DNA from 2 places in the Clostridium sp. CM027 genome. Region 2 is predicted to be linked to the other one. Evidence: a T-box and tRNA genes for the amino acid it is inferred to sense, from the RefSeq annotation. Region 2 holds a T-box; the other holds one or more tRNA genes.
What was found. A T-box is a leader RNA that pairs with one kind of tRNA and senses whether it is charged. The one in region 2 lies ahead of asnS (asparagine--tRNA ligase), so its partner is inferred to be a tRNA-Asn.
Positions count from the first base shown of each region.

Region 1: it encodes a tRNA-Asn, which carries the amino acid that the T-box ahead of asnS (asparagine--tRNA ligase) is inferred to sense. The anticodon was not compared.

Region 1 is NZ_CP077725.1:2,932,583-2,940,598, reverse strand. It holds tRNA gene KTC92_RS13955 (tRNA-Asn) at 261-335, opposite strand; rRNA gene rrf (5S ribosomal RNA) at 341-457, opposite strand; rRNA gene KTC92_RS13945 (23S ribosomal RNA) at 547-3,472, opposite strand; rRNA gene KTC92_RS13940 (16S ribosomal RNA) at 3,765-5,282, opposite strand; tRNA gene KTC92_RS13935 (tRNA-Ala) at 5,969-6,044, opposite strand; tRNA gene KTC92_RS13930 (tRNA-Ile) at 6,050-6,126, opposite strand; rRNA gene rrf (5S ribosomal RNA) at 6,133-6,249, opposite strand; tRNA gene KTC92_RS13920 (tRNA-Asn) at 6,289-6,363, opposite strand; rRNA gene rrf (5S ribosomal RNA) at 6,369-6,485, opposite strand; rRNA gene KTC92_RS13910 (23S ribosomal RNA) at 6,575-8,016, opposite strand, start outside.
Region 2 is NZ_CP077725.1:1,942,424-1,950,439, reverse strand. It holds gene clpA (ATP-dependent Clp protease ATP-binding subunit ClpA) at 1-172, shown strand, start outside; gene KTC92_RS09225 (VOC family protein) at 232-600, opposite strand; gene KTC92_RS09220 (MBL fold metallo-hydrolase) at 805-1,554, shown strand; gene KTC92_RS09215 (YitT family protein) at 1,794-2,657, shown strand; gene KTC92_RS09210 (hypothetical protein) at 2,742-2,975, shown strand; T-box leader at 3,164-3,439, shown strand; gene asnS (asparagine--tRNA ligase) at 3,506-4,897, shown strand; gene KTC92_RS09200 (DUF362 domain-containing protein) at 5,246-5,416, opposite strand; gene tkt (transketolase) at 5,831-7,822, opposite strand; gene KTC92_RS09190 (YesL family protein) at 7,973-8,016, opposite strand, start outside.

The sequences.
Region 1 (8,016 bases), 990 kb from region 2:
CTTTTCGTTAGATATATATTCATATATTCTACCTTTAAATAAAAAGCCTTTGTATATAGCTGAATTTTATAATTATTACTTTCTAAAAAAGATAAAAGTATCAATAAAATAAATTTATTGATACTTAATTATATATTTAAACTAAATATAAGTTATTACTAAAGCTCATATCTATTTTTTAAAATTTGTATATTATTTATTATAATTTTTCAAAAAATAAAAAAAAGCTAATAATTAGCTTTGTATACTTTAAATAAAAATGGCTCCGCGAAAAGGATTTGAACCTTCAACCTATCGGTTAACAGCCGAGTGCTCCACCGTTGAGCTATCGCGGAACATTACCTAGCGACAACCTACTCTTCCACAAGGTCACCCCTGCAGTACCATCGGCGCATTGAAGCTTAACCTTCGTGTTCGGTATGGGAACGGGTGTTACCTTCATGCCATAATCACTAGATTGAGAAAATAAATATTCTCTCAAAATTGCACAGTGAACTAGTCTTCTCGCTTACGCTTGAAGTATCGCTTTATTTCTAATTATATATTTAGGTCAAGCCCTCGACTTATTAGTATTAGTCAGCTGAACATGTTACCATGCTTACACCTCTAACCTATCAACCTGGTGGTCTTCCAGGAGTCTTACTAACACCGCACTTACGTGCGAGTTATGGGAAATCTCATCTCAGGGTGGGCTTCACGCTTAGATGCTTTCAGCGTTTATCCCTTCCAAACATAGCTACCCAGCGATGCCACTGGCGTGACAACTGGTGCACCAGAGGTTTGTCCATCCCGGTCCTCTCGTACTAAGGACAGCTCCCTTCAAATTTCCTACGCCCGCGACGGATAGGGACCGAACTGTCTCACGACGTTCTGAACCCAGCTCGCGTGCCGCTTTAATGGGCGAACAGCCCAACCCTTGGGACCTACTTCAGCCCCAGGATGCGACGAGCCGACATCGAGGTGCCAAACCTCCCCGTCGATGTGGACTCTTGGGGGAGATCAGCCTGTTATCCCCGAGGTAGCTTTTATCCGTTGAGCGATGGCCCTCCCACGAGGTACCACCGGATCACTAAGCCCGACTTTCGTCCCTGCTCCACTTGTAAGTGTCGCAGTCAGGCTCCCTTCTGCCTTTGCACTCTTCGCGCGATTTCCAACCGCGCTGAGGGAACCTTTGGGCGCCTCCGTTACTTTTTTGGAGGCGACCGCCCCAGTCAAACTGCCCACCTAACAATGTCCTGTGACCAGATTCATGGCCTCCAGTTAGAACCTCAGTACTGTCAGGGTGGTATCCCAAGGATGACTCCACACAGGCTGACGCCCATGTTTCTCAGTCTCCCACCTATCCTGTACAGACAATACCGAAATTCAATGCTAAGCTACAGTAAAGCTCTACGGGGTCTTTCCGTCCAATCGCGGGTAGCAAGCATCTTCACTTGCACTACAATTTCGCCGGATGTGTTGTTGAGACAGTGCCCAAATCATTACGCCATTCGTGCGGGTCGGAACTTACCCGACAAGGAATTTCGCTACCTTAGGACCGTTATAGTTACGGCCGCCGTTTACTGGGGCTTAAGTTCATACCTTCGCTTGCGCTAAGTAATCCCCTTAACCTTCCAGCACCGGGCAGGCGTCAGCCCCTATACATCAGCTTTCGCTTTAGCAGAGACCTGTGTTTTTGCTAAACAGTTGCTTGGGCCTATTCTCTGCGACCTACTTACGTAGGCACCCCTTCTCCCGAAGTTACGGGGTCAATTTGCCGAGTTCCTTAACAACAATTCTTCCGATGGTCTTAGGATTCTCTCCTCACCTACCTGTGTCGGTTTGCGGTACGGGCACCAATATCCTCGATAGAGACTTTTCTTGGCAGCGTGGAATCAGATACTTCGGGAATAAATTCCCTTCCCCATCACATCTCAGCGTTAAGAGCAAACGGATTTGCCTGCTTGCTCCGCCTAAATGCTTAGACACACATCCAATAGTGTGCACATCTTATCCTCCTGCGTCATCCCATTTCTAATAACGTCCATTGGTGGTATCGGAATATCAACCGATTGTCCATCACCTACGCCTTTCGGCCTCGGCTTAGGTCCCGACTAACCCTGAGAGGACGAGCCTTCCTCAGGAAACCTTAGGTTTTCGACCGTTAAGATTCTCACTTAACTCTCGCTACTCATGCCAACATTCTCACTTCTGTACCGTCCACCACTCCTTACGGTATGACTTCAGCCAGTACAGAAAGCTCCTCTACCGCGTACACAATTGTGTACACCCATAGCTTCGGTGGTAAGTTTTAGCCCCGGACATCTTCGGCGCAGGATCTCTTGACTAGTGAGCTATTACGCACTCTTTAAATGAGTGGCTGCTTCTGAGCCAACATCCTAGTTGTCTTAGAAATCCCACATCCTTTTCCACTTAACTTACACTTTGGGACCTTAGCTGATGGTCTGGGCTGTTTCCCTTTTGACTACGGATCTTATCATTCGCAGTCTGACTGCCGAAATAAAAGTATATGGCATTCGGAGTTTGATAGGGTTCAGTAACTGTTGTCAGCCCCTAGCCCATTCAGTGCTCTACCTCCATTACTCAATTAATCGACGCTAGCCCTAAAGCTATTTCGAGGAGAACCAGCTATCTCCGAGTTCGATTGGAATTTCTCCGCTATCCACAGCTCATCCCATGGTTTTTCAACACCAACGTGGTTCGGACCTCCACGGAATTTTACTTCCGCTTCATCCTGGCCATGGATAGGTCACCCGGTTTCGGGTCTACGACATGCAACTATGCGCCCTATTCAGACTTGGTTTCCCTTCGGCTCCGTACCTTAAGTACTTAACCTTGCTACATATCGTAACTCGTTGGCTCGTTCTACAAAAAGCACGCCGTCACACATATAAAGTGCTTCGACCGGTTGTAGGCACACGGTTTCAGGTTCTATTTCACTCCCCTTCCGGGGTTCTTTTCACCTTTCCCTCACGGTACTTCTTCACTATCGGTCACTAGGTAGTATTTAGCCTTGGGAGGTGGTCCTCCCAGCTTCCCACAAGGTTTCACGTGTCTCGTGGTACTCTGGATTAGATCTGACTGTTTTTCCTTTTCATTTACAGGCCTATTACCTTCTGCGGAGCAGCTTTCCAGCTATCTTCAATTAAGGAATTGCAGTATTTATGATCTATCCTCAACCCCCAGATCAAAGACCTGGGTTTGGGCTCTTTCCCTTTCGCTCGCCGCTACTTAGGAAATCGATGTTTCTTTCTCTTCCTCCGGGTACTTAGATGTTTCAGTTCCCCGGGTCTACCTCTGCATACCTATTTATTCAGTATGCAGTACATAGTTGTTACTATGTGGGTTCCCCCATTCGGAAATCTTTGGATCACAGGCTATTTGCGCCTACCCAAAGCTTATCGCAGCTTAACGCGTCCTTCTTCGGCTCCTAGTGCCAAGGCATTCGCCATGCGCCCTTTGTAGCTTGACCTTGATTCTGTCTATTTACATAGACGGTTATATTAATTTTGCGAAATTGTATTAAATCAATTTATAAACTACTTGCGTAGTTTTAATTTTTTTAAAACAACTTTTTTCACTGTGCAATTTTCAAAGAACATTTTAAGAAAAACTATTCATTATCTAACTCCTAAGAGTTAGATAAAATTAGTCTCTCAAAATTAAACAGAGAACTAGGTACGATTAATTACAATAGATATTTTTGAAGAATAAATTAATATTCTTCTATTGCATCGACCGAAGTCAATACATCTACTCCCTAGAAAGGAGGTGATCCAGCCGCAGGTTCTCCTACGGCTACCTTGTTACGACTTCACCCCAATCATCAATCCCACCTTCGGCCGCTGGCTCCTTACGGTTACCTCACGGACTTCGGGTGTTACCAACTCTCATGGTGTGACGGGCGGTGTGTACAAGGCCCGGGAACGTATTCACCGCGACATGCTGATTCGCGATTACTAGCAACTCCGGCTTCATGTAGGCGAGTTGCAGCCTACAATCCGAACTGGGATGAGTTTTTGAGTTTGGCTCCACCTTGCGGTCTTGCATCTCTTTGTACTCACCATTGTAGCACGTGTGTAGCCCTAGACATAAGGGGCATGATGATTTGACGTCATCCCCACCTTCCTCCCGGTTAACCCGGGCAGTCTCACTAGAGTGCTCAACTTAATGGTAGCAACTAATGATAAGGGTTGCGCTCGTTGCGGGACTTAACCCAACATCTCACGACACGAGCTGACGACAACCATGCACCACCTGTCACCCTGTCCCGAAGGACTTCGCCCATCTCTGGGTTATGCAGGGGATGTCAAGTCTAGGTAAGGTTCTTCGCGTTGCTTCGAATTAAACCACATGCTCCGCTGCTTGTGCGGGCCCCCGTCAATTCCTTTGAGTTTTAATCTTGCGATCGTACTCCCCAGGCGGAATACTTAATGTGTTAACGGCGGCACCGAGGTTCGACCCCCGACACCTAGTATTCATCGTTTACGGCGTGGACTACCAGGGTATCTAATCCTGTTTGCTCCCCACGCTTTCATGCCTCAGCGTCAGTTACAGTCCAGTAAGTCGCCTTCGCCACTGGTGTTCTTCCTAATCTCTACGCATTTCACCGCTACACTAGGAATTCCACTTACCTCTCCTGCACTCTAGACACCCAGTTTCAAATGCAGCACCCAAGTTAAGCTCGGGTATTTCACATCTGACTTAAATGTCCGCCTACGCATCCTTTACGCCCAGTAAATCCGGACAACGCTTGCCACCTACGTATTACCGCGGCTGCTGGCACGTAGTTAGCCGTGGCTTCCTCCTCTGGTACCGTCATTATCGTCCCAGAAGACAGAACTTTACAACCCGAAGGCCTTCATCATTCACGCGGCGTTGCTGCGTCAGGGTTTCCCCCATTGCGCAATATTCCCCACTGCTGCCTCCCGTAGGAGTCTGGACCGTGTCTCAGTTCCAATGTGGCCGATCACCCTCTCAGGTCGGCTACGCATCGTCGCCTTGGTGAGCCGTTACCTCACCAACTAGCTAATGCGCCGCGGGTCCATCTCAAAGTGGAATTTTCCGAAGAAAAATCCTTTGATGTTTCGATCATGCGACCAAAACATATTATGCGGTATTAATCTCCCTTTCGGGAGGCTATTCCCCTCTTTGAGGCAGGTTACCCACGTGTTACTCACCCGTCCGCCGCTAATCCACCCCGAAAGGTTTCATCGCTCGACTTGCATGTGTTAGGCACGCCGCCAGCGTTCGTCCTGAGCCAGGATCAAACTCTCAATTTAAAAGTTTACACTTTTTTAGTTGAAATGATTAATCTGCGACAACTGTTAAGTTGTTACGCAAGCTCATTACATACTTTTAGTCTTACGACTAAATTTTACTTTATACTAAAGTAATTAACTGGTTTAGCGAAATATTATTTCGCTATCTTTACCTATTTCTCTGTTTAATTTTCAAAGACCAATTTGCTTTGTCATCATGTGACGACTTCTACTATTCTACTAGGCATTTCTTGTTTTGTCAACAACTTTTTAAAAATTATTTTCATTTGAAAATATATTAAATAGTTATCAACAGTTAGCTTATCGTGCCACTTGTTTGTGACGACAAGGAATATTGTATCATAATAATAAAGTTGTATATTTGTTTTTTTTGTTATATATCCACGTTATTCTCCATTTACTCATTCTTTCATTATAATCCTTTGTTTTATATATATTGACACGCATGGTCAAGTATATAAGAAATTGTTTGTATTTAAGCATTTTATTTATTTATTTATAAACGTTATTAAGAATTTTTATATTATAGAATTTCTAACAACATTAATAATCCACTTAAATCATCTCCTGCGGAGCTGCAATCTTGGAATAAAATCAGCCGCTGCACAGGAGATGATTTAACCCAGTTTTTTTACTAACAACTTATTTATCTCCACAAAAAAAACAGCCCATATTGGACTGTTCTTTGGTGGAGATAAAGGGAATCGAACCCTTGACCCCCTGCGTGCAAGGCAGGTGCTCTCCCAGCTGAGCTATATCCCCACATATGGTGGACCTTCAGGGACTCGAACCCCGGACCGACCGGTTATGAGCCGGTAGCTCTAACCAGCTGAGCTAAAGATCCATATTTACCTGGCGACAACCTACTCTTCCACAAGGTCACCCCTGCAGTACCATCGGCGCATTGAAGCTTAACCTTCGTGTTCGGTATGGGAACGGGTGTTACCTTCATGCCATAATCACCAGATTTATTAATATCCGTCATATGTTATTATATTTTAAAAAATGGCTCCGCGAAAAGGATTTGAACCTTCAACCTATCGGTTAACAGCCGAGTGCTCCACCGTTGAGCTATCGCGGAACATTACCTAGCGACAACCTACTCTTCCACAAGGTCACCCCTGCAGTACCATCGGCGCATTGAAGCTTAACCTTCGTGTTCGGTATGGGAACGGGTGTTACCTTCATGCCATAATCACTAGATTGAGAAAATAAATATTCTCTCAAAATTGCACAGTGAACTAGTCTTCTCGCTTACGCTTGAAGTATCGCTTTATTTCTAATTATATATTTAGGTCAAGCCCTCGACTTATTAGTATTAGTCAGCTGAACATGTTACCATGCTTACACCTCTAACCTATCAACCTGGTGGTCTTCCAGGAGTCTTACTAACACCGCACTTACGTGCGAGTTATGGGAAATCTCATCTCAGGGTGGGCTTCACGCTTAGATGCTTTCAGCGTTTATCCCTTCCAAACATAGCTACCCAGCGATGCCACTGGCGTGACAACTGGTGCACCAGAGGTTTGTCCATCCCGGTCCTCTCGTACTAAGGACAGCTCCCTTCAAATTTCCTACGCCCGCGACGGATAGGGACCGAACTGTCTCACGACGTTCTGAACCCAGCTCGCGTGCCGCTTTAATGGGCGAACAGCCCAACCCTTGGGACCTACTTCAGCCCCAGGATGCGACGAGCCGACATCGAGGTGCCAAACCTCCCCGTCGATGTGGACTCTTGGGGGAGATCAGCCTGTTATCCCCGAGGTAGCTTTTATCCGTTGAGCGATGGCCCTCCCACGAGGTACCACCGGATCACTAAGCCCGACTTTCGTCCCTGCTCCACTTGTAAGTGTCGCAGTCAGGCTCCCTTCTGCCTTTGCACTCTTCGCGCGATTTCCAACCGCGCTGAGGGAACCTTTGGGCGCCTCCGTTACTTTTTTGGAGGCGACCGCCCCAGTCAAACTGCCCACCTAACAATGTCCTGTGACCAGATTCATGGCCTCCAGTTAGAACCTCAGTACTGTCAGGGTGGTATCCCAAGGATGACTCCACACAGGCTGACGCCCATGTTTCTCAGTCTCCCACCTATCCTGTACAGACAATACCGAAATTCAATGCTAAGCTACAGTAAAGCTCTACGGGGTCTTTCCGTCCAATCGCGGGTAGCAAGCATCTTCACTTGCACTACAATTTCGCCGGATGTGTTGTTGAGACAGTGCCCAAATCATTACGCCATTCGTGCGGGTCGGAACTTACCCGACAAGGAATTTCGCTACCTTAGGACCGTTATAGTTACGGCCGCCGTTTACTGGGGCTTAAGTTCATACCTTCGCTTGCGCTAAGTAATCCCCTTAACCTTCCAGCACCGGGCAGGCGTCAGCCCCTATACATCAGCTTTCGCTTTAGCAGAGACCTGTGTTTTTGCTAAACAGTTGCTTGGGCCTATTCTCTGCGACCTACTTACGTAGGCACCCCTTCTCCCGAAGTTACGGGGTCAATTTGCCGAGTTCCTTAACAACAATTCTTCCGATGGTCTTAGGATTCTCTCCTCACCTACCTGTGTCGGTTTGCGGTACGGGCACCAATATCCTCGATAGAGACTTTTCTTGGCAGCGTGGAATCAGATACTTCGGGAATAAATTCCCTTCCCCATCACATCTCAGCGTTAAGAGCAAACGGATTTGCCTGCTTGCTCCGCCTAAATGCTTAGACACACATCCAATAGTGTGCACAT
Region 2 (8,016 bases):
AAGTAAAAAGGGTTTTTCCGAGGATTATGGCGCGAGAGAAATCAATAGAGTGGTCCAAAAAGAAATAAAGGCTTATTTTGTAGATGAAGTGCTGTTTGGAGACCTTTGCACAGGCGGTAGTGCAATAGTTGATATTGTGGATGGTAAACTTACAATTATTAAAGGAAATTAAAAAAAGATGTTGCTAATAAAAATAGCAACATCTTTCTATTTAAATTTATATTATTATTTCTATTTTCTAGGAATAACCTCTGTCCAGTAACCATCTGGATCTATAATGAAATATATTCCCATAGATTTATTTTCATAGCAAATACAACCCATTTTTTTATGGTATGAGTAGGCTTCATCAAAATCGTCTGTAACTACAGCAAGGTGGAATTCATTTTCACCTAAATTGTATGATTGCGTTCTGTCCTTAAGACAAGTAAGTTCTAACTTATGATTAGTTGTTTCATCACCTAAAAATACAAGAGTAAAACTACCATCTGATGGATGAAATCGCCTAGTTTCTATAAATCCTAAAGCATTTTTATAAAATTCCACGCTTTTTTCTAAATCCAATACATTTATATTATTATGATCGAAAGAAAACTTCATTTAATATAACCACCTTTTCATATATCGTGTAGCACACGCTACACTGATTAATATATCACATATGCCATAGAATCATTATATGCTTACTTAAATTTTATTCATAGGAGTTTAAAAATAAAAATATCTGGTTTGGAATATATTTATATTTGCATAGAATGTATGATATGAGTTTACTATCACAAAATTATGAAGGAGTGAAAATATATGAGAGAAATAGAAACAAAAATATACTATATATACCATAGTGGGTTTGCCATTAAAACTAAAAATCATTTTTTAATATTTGATTACTATAAAGAACCTGTAATAAATGATAAAGCCCATAAGCAGACAGCATTGTTATCATCTGAAAATATTAAAGACATGAAAAATGTTTATGTGTTTTCATCACATAGTCACGAGGATCATTTTAATTCTTGTATTTTGGATTGGGAAAATTATAATAGTGATATACAATACATACTTAGTAATGATATAAAAATAGATAAAAATAAATCGAATTATAGATTTATAAAGGAAGGTGAAGAAAAATTATTTAAAGACGTTTATGTAAAAGCTTATGGTTCAACTGATATTGGAATATCTTTTTTAGTAAAAGTTGATGGGGTAACTATTTTTCATGCTGGAGATCTTAATTGGTGGCACTGGAAAGAGGACAGTTCAGAGGAGCGATCTGAAGCAGAGGCTTCATTTAAAACTCACATAGAGAAATTAAAAGAAGAAAAATCTATCGACATAGCTTTTTTTCCTGTAGATCCAAGACTTCAAGAGTTTTATTATATAGGCGGAGAATATTTTGCAAAAGAAATTAGGCCTAAACTACTTATACCTATGCATTTCGGAGATGAAGTAGCTATTACTAAAGAATTTGCTAGTATAATGAGAAAAATTAACATAAAAGCAGTTGAAATAAATCATCCTAGGCAAGAGATAATATACAAAAAATATTTTTAATATATATGGATAGAAATAGTCATTTATGTCTATAATTTAAATAACCAAATAAAAAAGCATCACATGCAGTATTTTTTAGTCCCCCTAAATTAATATTACATGTGATGCTTTTTATATTTAGATGGATTTATGATGCAAAACTTATAAAATAATTAAAAACTATAATTTCTATTTACATAATTTTATAATTGTGATACTTTATTATTATAAAGCAGTAAGTAGAAAGTAGGATAGATTAAATGAGAACAGAAACTAAAAATGAGAACGTTTTAAATTATATTTACATTATTATCGGGACTACAATACTCGCAGCAGGCATAAATATGTTTTTGGCAAAATTTAAATTAGTAACAGGTGGAGTAGCAGGTATTGCCATTGTTATTCAATATATTGCAGAAAAGCATTACGGAATAGGAGTGCCTCTATGGTTTACTAATATTGTGATAAATATACCATTGCTTATCATTGCTAGAAAACTTAAGGGGAAAAAATTTGTGGGTAAATCCTTGTTTGCTGCGGCATATCTATCTTTCGCGTTGTTTTATACAAGCTTTATACCGATGCCACAGGTCGATATTTTGTTGGTTAGTATATTTGGTGGAGTATTTGTTGGTATAGGCTTAGGGTTTGTATTAAGAGCATCCGCTAGTACTGGAGGAACTGATTTAGCTGCAAACATCATAAAGGTTTATTTAAAAAATATGCCAATAGCTAAAATTATATTAGCTATTGATTCGATTATAATACTAACAGGTGCTTTTGTATTTGGTGTTCAAAAAGCTATGTATGCACTAATATCTACTTATATAGTTAGTAAGGTTATAGATGGTATACTTGAAGGAATAAATTATTCTAAAGCGGTATTTATTATTTCAAATAATTCTAAGGAAATAGCGGAAATATTAATGAAGGATTTAAAGAGAGGTGTAACAGGAATAAATGCTACTGGAATGTATACAAATGGACCCAAACAGGTGCTATATATAGTAGTTGGTAAAAATGAAATAGTACCTCTTCAAAAAATGGTTAAATTAATTGATGCCAACGCATTTATTACTGTTGCAGATGTAAGAGAAGTATCGGGAGAAGGATTTACAAAATAAAATACAAGTATAATAGGCAACATTTTCAAAGTATATTTTGAAGTCTTCATGTAAAGACTAAATTTAGAAAGGAAGTGATTATACATGGATGATAGATTAAATAGTAAACCTATTATATTTGACCACCCAGAGAAACTTACGCAGGGTGTATCTTTAGAAAAAGATGATGTTGTAGCAAAAACTTTCATTAATGAAGAAGATGGATGTGTGAAATGTAACATTGTTCTTGAAAATAAGGTTACTGGAGAAACGGCAAAGAGAGATGAAGTTATTGGTGAGATAGTTGAAGATGAAAATGAAGATGAAGAATTTGATTAAATAGATATGCTTGTTTAAAAGAATTATAATATATATAATTAAGAGAAAAACTTAAGGGATGCCTAAAATGATTGAAAAATCATTTTAGGCATCTATTTTTATTATAAAAATATTTGACATTTATTATTAAAAATATTATAATTTTAATTGAATATAAAAATAATTGATACATATACTAATATTTAAATATAAAGACTGTGAAGAGAAGAGTAGATATAAAAGGGTAGTAATAGCGAGTTGGTGATGGTGAAAGACCAATACGAAGTTTATATCGAAGAACATCTCAGAGTTTCTAACCGAAATCTTTAAGGTAGTAGGCTTAGACGGCTCCAATCCGTTAACTGTTGGGCAGTATCAAATGTATAACTCGTATCAACGAATATATAATTCTGTACTGATTAGATTGGTCATATTATATGACAAAACTGGGTGGCATAGCGAAATTATAGCCTTTCGTCCCTTTATTATTAAGGGATGGAAGGCTTTTTTTATTATTAAGGTAAATATAAAATTATAAGGAGGGCAATTTTATGGAAAAATTGTTAGTAAAACAAATTTATAGAGAAAAAGAAAAATATGAAGATCAAGTAGTATCTATCTCTGGATGGATAAGAACTTTAAGATCTTCTAAAGCGTTCGGGTTTATAGAAGTTAATGATGGAAGCTTCTTCAAAAATATTCAGGTAGTTTTTGAGGAAGGCTTAGAAAATTTTGCTGAAATAGCTAAATTACCTATAAGTTCATCTTTGACTATAGAAGGGAAACTTGTTGTAACGCCAGAAGCTAAGCAACCATTTGAGATTAAAGCTACTAAAATAGTTTTAGAAGGGATGTCAAATACCGATTATCCATTGCAAAAGAAAAGACATTCTTTTGAGTATTTAAGAACTATTGCACACTTAAGGCCAAGAAGTAATGCTTTCTCAGCAGTGTTCAGGGTGCGTTCATTAACTGCTTTTGCTATACATGAGTTTTTTCAAAAGAGAGGATTTGTATATACCCATACACCAATAATAACTGGTAGTGATTGCGAAGGTGCGGGTGAAATGTTTAGAATATCTACCCTTGATTTTAGCAATATTCCGCTAGGCGAAGATAAAAAAGTTGATTACGCGCAAGACTTTTTTGGTAAAGAAACTAGCTTAACTGTAAGTGGACAGTTAGCAGCAGAGGCTTTTGCTTTAGCGTTTAGAAATGTTTATACTTTTGGGCCAACATTTAGAGCAGAAAATTCTAATACAGGAAGACATGCAGCTGAGTTCTGGATGATAGAGCCTGAAATAGCATTTGCGGATTTAAAAGATGATATGAAACTCGCAGAAGACATGATGAAATATATAATAAAATATGTTATGGAAAACGCTCCAGAAGAGATGGAGTTTTTCAATAGTTTTGTAGATAAAGGTTTAATTGAAAGATTAAATGGTGTTGTAAACGCAGAGTTTGGACAGATAACATATACTGAGGCTGTGGATATTCTACAAAAATCAGGAAATGAATTCCAGTACCCGGTAACTTGGGGCTGTGATCTTCAAACTGAGCATGAAAGATATTTAACAGAAGAAGTGTTTAAAAAACCATTATTTGTAACGGATTATCCAAAGGAAATAAAATCTTTTTATATGAGAATAAATGACGATAATAAGACAGTTGCAGCAATGGACTTACTTGTACCGGGAATAGGAGAAATTATCGGTGGAAGCCAAAGAGAAGAAAGACAAGATATTTTAGAAGTTAGAATGGAAGAATGTGGTCTTAATAAAGAAGATTACTGGTGGTATTTAGAGTTAAGGAAATACGGCGGAACTAAGCATGCTGGATTTGGACTAGGATTTGAAAGAGCTATTATGTATATTACAGGTATGAGCAACATCAGAGACGTTATTCCATTCCCAAGAACAACTGGGTCTGCTGAATTTTAACGACATTTCAGAAGGAAAGTCTCCCATTTGTATAAGTGGGAGTACCTACTATAAGTAGACGTTATTTGCCCTAGCAAATAGAAAACTTTAGTGGGAGTATAAATCTCCTTCTGAAGTCATCAATGCATCTTCTGCGAAGCTGTCGCGGCTCCGCAGGAGATGATTTAATAGTAAATTACAATATTAAAAGCAGCTCCCTATGTGTAGAATAGGAGCTGCTTTTAATTTAGAAATCTGATAGCACATGCTAACCCTGGGGAAGGGTTTCATAATATAACAGAATAAAAAGATACAAGCTACTGACAAAAGTCAGTAGCTTGTATCTTAATCATAAGATCTATGTTCTAATTAAGCCTCAACTGGAGCGCCTGTAGGACAAACACCTGCACAAGCTCCACAATCGATACAAGTATCAGCATCGATAACAAATAGTGAATCTCCTTGGCTTATAGCGTTAACTGGGCATTCAGGTTCGCAAGCTCCACAGCTTACACATGCATCAGTAATTTTATATGACATAATAATCAACCTCCTTTTTAACTAATTTACTACATAATATCATAATTGGGCTAATAAATAAAGAGTTTTTTAGAAATAGAAGATGGTGGAACATATGTAATAATTAATGGGGGTATTAGTAATTCTATATGGCATAATTATTTTGCTTATTTTTATATGTTAAATTAAATAAATATTTATATTAATAATTTAAAATGCTTTTAAAATACAATATTAAATAAACTGCATTAAATAATAGTTACAGCTAAAAACTAAATTTAAAACAGTTTATTTAATACATATGGTAGTTAGTAACTTTTAGCTGTATCTATATTAATGATGAGCTCATCTATCTAGCTGTGAGTTAATAACTATTAATAATATTATGTGTAAGATTTAAAAAATTATTCAGAATAAAATTATAACTTAATTAAATTACTTACGGAGCAATTTAATTGCTCTATTAACAACATTTTCTGTTGTAAAGCCGAATATTTTGAATAAATCGTCGGCTTTACCTGAAGCTCCAAATCTATCAATAGAGATTACATCTCCGTCTATTCCAACATATTTATGCCAACCAAAGGAAGAAGCGGCTTCAACTGCCAAGCGGGATCTTAGGTCTGATGGTAATATAGATTCCCTGTACTCTTTTGATTGGGCATCAAACAAATCTAAGGATGGCATACTTACTACTCTAGCTTTGATACCACGGTCATTTAATATCTTAGCTCCTTCATAAATAAATTCTACTTCAGAACCAGAAGCCATTAAAATTATATCAGGGTTTCTACCTTTTTCTTCATAGGTTTTTAAGACATAGGCACCCTTTAAAGCTTCAATTGAGGTTTCTTCATACAAAGGTAGATTCTGCCTTGTTAGTATTAATGCAGTAGGAGTTGTTTTTGAAGTCATTGCAGCATAAAAGCCAACAGCTGTTTCTCTTGAATCAGCTGGTCTAAAGACATTGAAGTTTGGTAGAGATCGCAAAGCTGCAAGCTGTTCAATTGGTTCATGAGTTGGACCATCTTCACCAACTGCTATACTATCATGAGTTAAAACATAAATTACTGGAAGACTCATAAGGGAAGATAATCTCATTGCACCCTTCATATAATCACTAAATACAAAGAAAGTTGAAACAAAGGGTTTAAGACCTCCATGAACATATATTCCATTTGCAATAGCAGCCATTGCATGCTCTCTTACTCCAAAATGAAGGTTAGTGCCAGTTCTATCTTCCATAGAAAAATCACCTTTGCCCTCCATATAGGTTTTATTAGAAGGAGCAAGATCTGCTGAACCACCTATAAGGTTTGGTACATGTTTTGCTAATATATTTATTATTGCGCCAGAAGAGTTTCTTGTTGCTGCTGTGCCTTCAAACTTCCACATATCTTGGATCTTAAGTAAATCAACAGAAAGTTCTCCGCTTTGCCATGCTTCATATTCCTTAGCAAGTTCAGGATTTTTTTCACTATACTGCGCATAAAGTGTGTTCCAAGTTTCTTCTTTTTCCCTAAGATCTGACTTTACATTTTCCATATGATTAGTTACTTCATCGGGAACTGTAAATGGATCGAGGTTCCAGCCTAGGCATTTTTTCATTTCAGTTATATTAGATTCTCCTAGTGGTTCCCCATGTGCTGAGGCAGTACCTTGTTTTTTAGCACAACCGAATCCAATAATAGTTTTAATTTTAATAAATGTAGGTTTATTTAACTCAAGTTTTGCAGTTTCAATGGCACTACTTATTGCGTCCATATCATTGCCATCTTCTACATATAAAACCTGCCATCCATAGGCATCAAATCGTTTACTTACGTCTTCTCTAAAAGCGATATCTGTATTTCCTTCTATAGTTATACTATTTGAGTCATACATTAAAATAAGTTTTCCAAGTCCTAAGGTACCTGCCAGGGATGCTGCTTCTCCAGAGATTCCTTCCATATTACATCCGTCACCACATATAGCATAGGTATAATGATCCACAATAGTATATTCTTTAGTATTAAATTTTGCTGCAAGATGGCTTTCGGCTATTGCCATACCTACCGCATTAGCAATACCTTGTCCGAGTGGTCCTGTGGTAACTTCAACACCATTTGTATGACCATACTCAGGATGACCGGGTGTTAAACTTCCCAATTGTCTAAAATTCTTTAAATCTTCAATAGTTAGACCATATCCAAAAAGATGAAGTAGAGAATATTCTAGCATTGATCCATGCCCAGCTGACAATACAAATCTATCTCTATCCTGCCATTTTGAATTGCAAGGATTATGCTTCATATGCTTCGCCCATAATGTATATGCCATGGGTGCCGCTCCGAGCGGAAGCCCTGGATGTCCAGATTTTGCTTTTTCTATTGCCTCAGCTGATAAAATCCTTATAGTATCTACGGTTAATTGTTCAATTTTACTCAATGTAAATTCCTCCTTGTTATATATCTTAATTATTATGATATTTCAAATTATTTATAATAGATATATGTCCTATATTTAATATAAAAGATTACTCTCTGTATTGCAAGGATATATTGTTTTTTATCTGATTTGAAGTATTATTTAATGGTTTTATCCATTTTGGCCTTCTTCCTGAATTTTCTCAGTATTTTTTT